3 regions of the Streptomyces sp. R-74717 genome follow, and region 3 is predicted to be linked to each of the others. Evidence: riboswitches for the same ligand, from Rfam matches in the RefSeq annotation. Region 3 holds a riboswitch; each other region holds the start of a gene.
The links. A riboswitch is a leader RNA that binds a small molecule or an ion and turns the genes downstream of it on or off. The one in region 3 is predicted to bind cyclic di-AMP.

Region 1 (3,269 bases), 3.3 Mb from region 3:
GACTTGCCCTCGAACTCGTACTTGCCGTCCTTGTAGAACTCGGACGCGGCGACGTCGAGCGCGAGCGCGATGTCCTTGCCCGGGGCGTAGCCGGCTTCCTTGATGGCCTCGAGGATGAGGTCGAGGGCGGCGCGGTTCGACTCCAGGTTCGGTGCGAAGCCGCCCTCGTCGCCGAGGCCGGTCGAAAGACCCTTGGTCTTCAGGACCTTCTTCAGCGTGTGGTAGACCTCGGCGCCCCAGCGCAGGGCCTCGGAGAAGGACTCCGCGCCGATCGGGGCGATCATGAACTCCTGGATGTCCACGTTGGAGTCGGCGTGCGACCCACCGTTGAGGATGTTCATCATCGGGACGGGCAGCAGGTGCGCGTTCGGGCCACCGAGGTAGCGGAACAGCGGCAGGTCCGAGGCCTCGGAGGCGGCGTGGGCGACGGCCAGCGAGACGCCGAGGATGGCGTTGGCGCCGAGCGAACCCTTGTTCTCGGTGGCGTCCAGGTCGAACATCGCCTGGTCGATCAGCCGCTGCTCGGTCGCGTCGTAGCCGACGAGCTCCGGGCCGATCTGCTCGATCACGGCCAGGACGGCCTTCTCGACGCCCTTGCCCTGGTAACGGTTGGGGTCACCGTCGCGAAGCTCAATGGCCTCGAACGCACCGGTGGAGGCGCCGGACGGCACGGCAGCACGACCCGTGCTGCCGTCGTCGAGGCCAACCTCGACCTCGACCGTGGGGTTCCCCCGGGAGTCGAGGATTTCCCGGGCTACGACGACGTCGATGGACGGCACGAGGCATCTCCTTCTGGGATATGACACTGGTTGTGCAGGGTCACTTTGGCCTTGCGACAAGAGCCTAACCGGCCCGGCCCGCTCAGTCGGACGACCGCCCGTCCCCTGGGACGAAAAAGGACCCGAGAGTGAGCATTACCGGACAAACAGTCAGAATTTTACTCGCCAGTAACTACAACAGTTGAACGATCACCCATAGTCGGCACTCCCTGCGCGGCACACGGCGCTCCCCCTATACAGGGGTGATGCACCACACATGGAGGTGGCACGTCGGACAGAGGTGACGCGTCACGCAGAAACCCCGGCCCGGCGCATACGGGGGATTGCGCGCCGGGCCGGGGTGCTCGGGGGGAGAGCCTGAACTACTTCGTCAGGTGGAGCTGCTGACCCGGGTAGATCAGGTCGGCGTCCTTGACGATGTCCTTGTTCAGCTCGAACAGCTGCTGCCAGCCGCCCTCGACCTTGCGGTCGGCGGCGATCTTGCTCAGGGAGTCGCCGGAGGCGACCTTGTACTCGCCGTCGCCCTTCTTGACCTTCTCGCCGGTCGGGGTGGTGACGGTCTTCTTCGACTCGGCCTGCGGGGCGGCGGAACGGTCCGAGCGGGAGGCGGCCGGGGCCTCGGTGCGCCCGGTCTTCTCCGGCTGGGCCTGCTGCTTCGGCGCGGCCGGGGTGCTCTTCTGCTCGGTGGCGTTGGAGCTGGAGGTGGAGTTCGAGGAGGAGCCGGTGTCGACGCCCGGGTCGACACCGTCGTTGGTCAGGTTGCCGGCACCGGCGCAGCCCCAGGCACCCGGACCCTGCATGTCGAGGAGCTTCTCGGCGGTGGCGATCTGCTGAGCCTTGGTGGCCAGGTCGGCACGGGGGGCGTACTGCGTACCCCCGGCGGCGGCCCAACTGGACTGCGAGAACTGCAGACCGCCGTAGTAGCCGTTACCGGTGTTGATGGACCAGTTGCCACCGGACTCGCACTGGGCGACGGCGTCCCAGGTGGCGACGGAGGCGGCGGAGGCGCCGGTCGCGCCCATCAGCGGCACGGCGACAGCGGTACCGGCGACACCGGCGAGCGTGGCGATACGGACGGCCTTGGACGGGCGGCGGTGCTTGCCCTTGCTGGAAAACAGCATGGAACTTCTCCTCACCGACGCCTACGAGGTGAGCTGTCGGGTTCGGGCCAAGTGAGTTGCCCGGTCGCACGTCCTAGCACGCGACTTCACCCCAAGCCGGTCCTGATGCGTCTTTCGACGATCGGGTCCGGCGCTTACCTGGGTCCCCCGCTCCTGCCTACGGCGCTTTTACGCGTCTGTTCCCTTCGACCGACGGCAGGATTCGGCGTGACGGTCGACGGGGCCCGCGGTGCGAGCGGTTCCGACCGTAAACATACGCAACCCCCACATTCAAAGACGGACACATCGGACAATCTTCCCCTACTTGCATCTGAGGAACCGTCGTTTTCGCAGGTGGGGGCGGTGCAGAAGGGTTACCCGGGCGCGACACACCAGTTGACGCAAAGAGACCCATGTCTCACTTACACATAAGCGGACATAAGTCTCTGAACTACCCCAGTTTTCGAGGCCCTTTTAACCGATTTTCAGACTGCCCTCACTCGGCCTTCACGTCGAGATCGAGGCTCTGGCCGGGGAGGATGAGGTCCGGATCGGAGCCGAGGGCATCCTTGTTGGCCTCATAGAGTGCGGGCCAGCCACCGGAAACCTTCTGTGCGTCAGCAATCGCCCAGAGGTTGTCGCCGGGGTGCACGGTGTACGTACCGTCGGCGACCGGAGCGGCCGCGTCGCGCGCGTCGGCGTCACCGCGGGAGGCATGGCGACCCGACTCGCGGTCACCGCCGTTCGCGTCCCGGTCCCCTTCGGGGGCCGGCGCGCCGCGATGCTTGCCACCGACACCGTCGGACGAATCGGATGAGCCGGATGAATCGGGCACACCGGAGGGCGGAGTGGCTGACGCGGTACCCGAGGGCTTCGCCGTCGCCTTGGCCTTGCCGGCCGACTTGTCGGCGCCGCTCGAGTCCTTCGAGCGGCGCGTACCGTCCGAGGCACTGTCCGACGGCGTGGCGTCATCGGACGGGGCCGCCGACGCGCCGTCAGCCGGCTCCGCGCTCTGTGTCGGCCCGGAGGAGGCCGCAGACCCCGGGTCGACACCCGGCAGCGTCCCGTCCACCGCGAGGCCGGAGATGACCGCACAGCTGGGCCACGCCTGCGGGCCCTTGTCGTCCAGGACCTTCTCGGCCACGGCTATCTGCTGCGCGCGGCTGGCGAGGTCGGCACGCGGGGCGTACGTCTCACCGCCGTACGCCTTCCAGGTCTCCTGCGAGAACTGCAGACCGCCGTAGAAGCCGTTGCCGAGGTCGGCGCTCCACATGCCGCCGCTCTCGCATTCGGCCACCCGGTCCCAGGTCGTTGCGTCGGCCGCGTGCGCACCGGCCGCGCCGAGCAGCGGGATGGCGATGGCCGATCCGGTCACGCCCGCGGCGACGAC
Region 2 (3,269 bases), 1.8 Mb from region 3:
TCGTCATGGCCGTGGCATGGCCGACGATGGTGACCGACGATTCGGTCACCTTGATGCGGTAGCCGGGGGTTTCGACCGCACCCGCGCTCCCGGGAACCGGGGCACCAGCAGCGATGCAGGCGACGGGCAAGCCGGGCACGGTTTCGGCTCAGGGCCCGGTGCACGCGCACCCTCAAGTCCCGGATCGCTAGGATCTCTCGCGTGACAAGAGCATTCAGCGGCTGGACAGAGCAAGCGTTCGAGCTGCTCCTGCAGTTGGAGGGCATGCCCTCGCAAGAAGCTCGCGAGAAGCGCCGAAAGGACCGGGAGCGTCTCGTACGGCAGCCCATGATCGCATTGCTGAACGATGTGGCCGACGCGGACCAGGCGTACGAGGACTTCTCCGTCTGGGGGTTCCGCAAGGACCCTTGGTGGTGGCAGCACCAAGGGGCGGTGATCCGGATCGCACGCAACGTCGAGATCGGCCTCCGCTTCGACCTCGACGGGCTCCGCATCAAGGGCGGCTGGACCTACCCCGACCCGGGGCAGGTCCCGTTGTTCCGTACGGCCGTTGCCGCGCAGGGCAGTGGCCCCGAACTGGTGTGTGCCATCGAGGCGCTGGGGGCTCAGGGGTACGAGATCACCGGTGACACCATGAAGCGCATGCCGCGCGGCCATGACGCCGGTCATCCCCGTGCCGACCTGCTCCGGTACCGCTCGGTCTCCGCTGCCCGTCCGCTCGGTGGGGACTGCGCGCAGCACACGTCGGCGCTGGTCGACGCCGTGCTCCGAGCAGCGCAGGAGTTGGAGCCCCTGCTCTCCTGGCTCGCCGGCCATGTGACCGTTCCCGGCTCCCGCCGACGCCCCACATAACGTCGCCTCCGCATGCTGTCCACGCGGGTGAGCGGCCGAAAGGCGGCCCCTGACCGACGGGTGCGGTCCCTTCCCAGGGGCTTGTCCAGCCCCTGGTCACCCGTCGGTACTGAACCGCCAGCGGCGCTGCTGTGCGTCAGTAGGCCCCGAACACGTTGTCGATGGAGCCGTACTTGTCAGCGGCGTAGTTGCACGCTGCGGTGATGTTGGCGATCGGGTCGTAGCTGTCCATCGACGTACCGGGCACGTGGTAGGCCCGGAACGTGGGGTCGATGATCTGGAGGAGGCCCTTGGACGGCGTGCCCTTGGCGGCGTTCGAGTCCCAGTTGTTGATGGCCAGGGGGTTGCCGGAGGACTCGCGCATGACGTTGCGGTGGATTCCGTCGTAGCTGCCGGGGATACCGTGCTTGGCCATGACCGCCAGCGACTCCTTGATCCAGCCGTTCAGATCGTTCGTGTACGTCGCGGGCGTCGCGGCCGGTGCGGCAGTGACAGTCGCGGAAGTCTTGGACTCGGCCTGGGCACCGATTGTCAGCTTCATGCCCGGGCGAATCTCTGCGGGGTTGTCGCCGACGATCTCTCGATTGTCCTCGTACAGCTTCTTCCAGCCACCGCTGAGCGAATGCCCCCGCGCGATCTTGGAGAGGGTGTCGCCGGCGATCACGGAATAGATGGTGGGCGCGGCCTTCTGCGCGGTCTTTTCCTTGACGGTGGCGACGGTCGACGCCGCAGCCTTGGACTGCGCCGGCGCGGCCGAGGCGAAGCCGGCACCGACCAGCGGAAGCACGAGAGCGGCTCCGCCCGTGGTCGCGACGATGAGACCGCGGGTCAGCGAAGTGGACTTACGACGACGGTGGATACCCGTTGCAGACATAGCGAATTCCTCTCCGTCGCCTACGAGGTGAGCTGTCGGGTTCGGACTGAAGATGTCCGGCCGCACACGAATGCGGCTTCACCCCGAGCCGTTCCGGATACCGGATCGGCGACTTACCTGGGTCCCCCGTTCCTGCCGTACATGAGTGGTCGGATTGCCGGACGGCGGCAGGATTCGGCGTTCCGTCCGGATTGACGGTGACCGTAGGCGAGAAACGCCGAAAGGAACAAGCCCCTATTTTTGGATCACAATTCATTCGCAAGATCGAATCACGGAATTGGCAGTAATCCACTTCACACCGCGAAGCCAAATTTCCTTGCACAGAAGGGAACCGAGCAGCGCGCCACGGCGTCTTGAACTCCGAATGTGACTCACACCACGAGATTCCCAAAACGGGCAATTCGGTCAGCGCCCAAGAGTCACAACCCCCCCCAAGTGCCCCTTTATTGACCAAGAGATCAATTCTAAGCAAATCACCCATACTGGGACATTCGTATGTCGATCCGGATGCCTCTCGGGCCGACCGCACCCGACAGGGCTCCACGACCTCCCGCCTCCCGGCCGACCGGTCCGCGGGGCGCTCGTCGCGCTCCCCCACACGACATCGAGGCTTTGCCTTTCGCCATCCGGGCCGTTATCGTTTCCAACGGCTCTGTTGTCTCCGATAGAGGTGGACGTTGCGCATCTGAGGTTCGCGATCATCGCGCCGTACGGCTTCAGCCGTACGCCCGTCACGCAGTAGCAGTGTTCAGTCCTGCCCGTGACCCCGCGTGGATGCGACCTCGGTGCATGAGCCGTCCCTCGATCTTTCGGACCGCCGCACCTCCCTCTCGGTTCGGTCGCTGCGTGGTGCTCGCATACGAAGCCCCCATTCACCGCGCTTGCGACTGCGAGGATCACCATGGCGACACCCACCGCCCCCAGCGCCTCTCTGACCTGCTCCGCCCTGTCCTTCCAGTGGCCGGACGGCACGACCGTCTTCGACGGGCTCTCCCTCAGTATCGGCCGCGGCCGCACCGGTCTCGTCGGGACCAACGGCTCGGGCAAGTCGACACTTCTGCGACTGCTGGCCGGCCAACTGCGCCCCTCCCAGGGCTCGGTGACCGTCGGTGGCAGCCTCGCCCACCTCCCTCAGAACATCACGCTCGACACGACGCTGCGTGTGGACGAGACCCTGGGCATCGCCGGGCGGCGCACTGCGCTGCGCGCTATCGAAGCCGGGGATGTGGACGAGAAACACTTCGAGACGATCGGCGACGACTGGGACGTCGAGGAACGAGCCCTCGCAACACTGGGGTCACTCGGACTGGGCGATGTCGAACTGGACCGCACCGTGGGCCAGATGTCCGGCGGGGAGACCGTCCTGCTGCGCCTGGCCGCACTGCTGCTGGAGCATCCCGACGTTCTCCTGCTGGACGAACCGACCAACAACCTCGATGTTCTCGCTCGCCGCAGGCTCTACGAGGCCGTCGACTCCTGGCGCTCCGGTGTCCTGGTCGTGGTGAGCCACGACCTCGAACTGCTGGAGCGCGTGGACCGCGTC
Region 3 (3,269 bases):
ACCAGACCGCGCAACACCTTGAGATGCGCCTCGGTGCGGCGCTGCGCGGCGCGCGCGGCACCCAGCGGCTCCAGCAGCATCCGGACCTCCAGGAGGTCGGCGGCCTCCTCCTCGGTGGGCTCGGCGACGCAGGCACCCGCGTGCCGGCGGGTGACCACGAAGCCCTCGGACTCCAGGGTGCGCAGCGCTTCCCGTACCGGGACACGGGAGACCCCGTAACGGCGCGCCAGCAACTCCTCGGTGAGCCGGCTTCCGCGCTCGAAGACACCGGAGACGATATCGTCACGGATCGCCATGCATACCGAATGCGCCGGAATGCGCATGTCCGAACCTCCGCCTCAATTCCCGCGAAACGCGGCCGACCGACGCCTGTTCTGCAACTCTATTGCGATGTGGCCGCATATCCGATGCCGGGTGGAAATTCATGAATATCTTTTGGCCAGAGGACGGTTCGGGGAGCAGGTACTGCGGACGGGCGCGGAGGCCGGGCACGGCGAAGGCCCCGGCGTGCCGCCGGGGCCTTCGAAGGGGGTACTGCGGGTGCAGCGTCGGTCAGACGTTGACGCCGTGGGCGCGCAGGTACGCGACGGGGTCCATGTCGGAGCCGTAGGACGGCGTGGTCCGGGCCTCGAAGTGGAGGTGCGGACCGGTGGAGTTGCCGGTCGAGCCGGAGAGACCGATCTGCTGGCCCGCGCCGACGCTCTGGCCGACGGAGACGCCGATCGAGGAGAGGTGGCCGTACTGCGTGTACGTGCCGTCCGTCATCCGGAGCACGATGTTGTTGCCGTACGCGCCTCCCCAGCCGGCCTCGACGACCGTACCGGCGCCGACGGCGACGACGGAGCTGCCGGACGCGGCGTGGAAGTCGATGCCCGAGTGGCTGCCGGAGGACCAGAGCGAGCCACTGGACTTGTAGCCGGTGGTGACGTACGAACCTGCGACCGGGAGCTGGAAGGAACCCAGGCGGGTGCGTTCGGCGGACCGGGCGGCGCGGGCCTTCTCGGCGCGGGCCTCGACCGCGCGCTTCGCCTCGGCCTTGGCCTTCGCTTCGGCCTTCTTCTTGGCCTCGGCCTTCCGCTGGGCTTCCGCCTTCGCCTTCGCCGCGACATCGGCCTGGTGCTTCTGCGCGTCGGCCTGGGCGTCGATCTGGTCGGCGAGGGCGCCCTCGATGGCGATGACCTGGTTCAGACCGGTCTCACTGACGGAGGAGTCCGCGGCGAGGGCCGGAGAGGCCATGCCGCCGATGACGCCGGTGGTGGCCAGAGCCGCGACGCCGGCGATCTTCGCGCTGCTGCGCGTCAGTCGGCTCGGGGCACGATGCTTCCCGGTGGCACGGGTGAACGCCATGAAGTGGCTGATCCTTTCCTTCCTTCTCGCCTACCGGGTTAGCTGACGGGTTCGGAGCAGGAAGGTCTCCTACGGGCGCCCTGGCCTCATCCGGGCTCAGGCACCCGATTCACCCCAGGGACTGCATGGGTCCCCGGCTCCCCAGGCTCGCGCCTGACGGGGACTCGGCGATGGCTGCCCGGTACGTCACGGATGCGGCATACGAGTGACGGACAGCCCAGCCGACGCTAAGCGGGGTCACTTGCATTCACCAAACGGACAGGTCGTTTTGTAGCGCATCCCACAGGGCAGACAGGCAACCTCCCTGCCAAAACAGACAAAAAGGAAGACTCCGGTGAGATCTCACTCACAGGGGTCTTCCTTCTGTCCCGATATGCAGGCGTATGACGGGTCTGTGGACCGGCCGTGGCCTTCGGTGCTCGGTCGAACGTGAAAGTCGGCCGGTGGACTGTCACACGCAACGGGCCGGACGGGCGGGGGTCGCCCGCCTCGGCCCGGCCGGTCGTCCGGTGTCCACAACGGGTACGCCCGTCAGCCGGCGACCACCGACACCTCTCCGATGCCCAGGGCCCGGACCGGATCCTCGATCTGTGACGCGTCACCGACGAGGATCGTGACCAGCCGGTCGCCCGGGAAGGCGTTGACCACCGCAGCGGTCGCCTCGACCGTGCCGGTCTCCGCCAGCCGGGCGTACAGCTGTGCCTGGTAGTCGTCCGGGAGGTGCTGCTCGACCTGGTCGGCGAGCGTGCCCGCGACCGAGGCCGCCGTCTCGAACTTCAGCGGTGCGACACCCACGAGGTTCTGCACGGCCGTCTCACGCTCTTCATCGGTCAGTCCCTCGGCCGCCAGGGTCCGCAGGACCGTCCACAGATCCTGCAGCGCCGGTCCCGTGGACTCCGTGTCCACCGATCCGCTGATGGCGAGCATCGCGGCACCACTCGCCCCCGAGGCGGAATCCGGAGCCGACGACCGCAGCACCTGGGCGAAGGCCCGCACCCCGTAGGTATAGCCCTTCTCCTCGCGCAGCACACGGTCCAGCCGGGAGGTGAGCGTGCCGCCCAGGCAGTACGTGCCCAGCACCTGGGCCGGCCACACGCTGTCGTGCCGGTCGGCGCCGATCCGGCCGATCAGCAGCTGCGTCTGCACCGCGCCCGGACGGTCGACGATCACCACTCGGCCGGTGTCGTCGGCGGTGATCAAAGGGGCGGGACGAGGCTCTGCGATGTCTCCCGACCAGTCGCCGAGAGTGTCGGCGAGCAGGGCGTCCAGGTCGATGCCGGTGAGGTCACCGACGACCACGGCGGTCGCCGTGGACGGCCGGACGTGGGCGTCGAAGAAGGCACGCACGGCCGCCGAGTCGATCCGCTCCACCGTCTCCTCGGTGCCCTGGCGCGGGCGCGACATCCGCGCCGCGGCCGGGAAGAGCTCCTTGGAGAGCTCCTTGGCGGCGCGCCTGGCCGGGTTGGCCTGCTCGTGCGGGATCTCGTCGAGCCGGTTGCGCACCAGCCGTTCGATCTCGCTGTCGGCGAAGGCGGGCGCCCGCAGCGCCTCGGCGACCAGCGCGAGCGCCTTGGCCAGCCGGGAGGCCGGGACCTCCAGGGAGACCCGGACGCCGGGGTGGTCGGCGTGCGCGTCGAGGGTGGCGCCGCAGCGCTCCAGCTCGGCGGCGAACTCCTCGGCGGTGTGCTTGTCGGTGCCCTCGGACAGCGCCCGCGACATGATCGTGGCCACGCCGTCGAGGCCCTCGGGCTCGGCGTCCAGCGGGGCGTCGAGGAAGATCTCGACCGCCACGACCTGCTGGCCGGGGCGGTGGCAGCGCAGCACCGTGAGGCCGTTGGGCAGGGCGCCACGCTCCGGCGCGGGGAAGGCCCAGGGGCGGGCGAGGCCGGGGGCCGGCTGCGGGTGGTACTGCATCGAAACTC

Region 1: it holds a riboswitch for cyclic di-AMP, as region 3 does, so the genes downstream of both, NRF20_RS27375 (transglycosylase family protein) here and NRF20_RS12125 (M23 family metallopeptidase) in region 3, are expected to answer to the same signal.
Region 2: it holds a riboswitch for cyclic di-AMP, as region 3 does, so the genes downstream of both, NRF20_RS04335 (LysM peptidoglycan-binding domain-containing protein) here and NRF20_RS12125 (M23 family metallopeptidase) in region 3, are expected to answer to the same signal.

Annotation. Positions count from the first base shown of each region.
Region 1 is NZ_CP102361.1:5,969,395-5,972,663, reverse strand. It holds gene eno (phosphopyruvate hydratase) at 1-779, opposite strand, end outside; gene NRF20_RS27375 (transglycosylase family protein) at 1,142-1,900, opposite strand; cyclic di-AMP (ydaO/yuaA leader) riboswitch at 1,904-2,075, opposite strand; gene NRF20_RS27370 (transglycosylase family protein) at 2,376-3,269, opposite strand, start outside.
Region 2 is NZ_CP102361.1:959,809-963,077, forward strand. It holds gene NRF20_RS04330 (DUF2461 family protein) at 202-852, shown strand; gene NRF20_RS04335 (LysM peptidoglycan-binding domain-containing protein) at 989-1,726, opposite strand; cyclic di-AMP (ydaO/yuaA leader) riboswitch at 1,731-1,916, opposite strand; partial or broken gene NRF20_RS04340 (ATP-binding cassette domain-containing protein) at 2,628-3,242, shown strand.
Region 3 is NZ_CP102361.1:2,718,405-2,721,673, forward strand. It holds gene NRF20_RS12120 (GntR family transcriptional regulator) at 1-323, opposite strand, end outside; gene NRF20_RS12125 (M23 family metallopeptidase) at 553-1,347, opposite strand; cyclic di-AMP (ydaO/yuaA leader) riboswitch at 1,361-1,527, opposite strand; gene NRF20_RS12130 (M16 family metallopeptidase) at 1,879-3,261, opposite strand.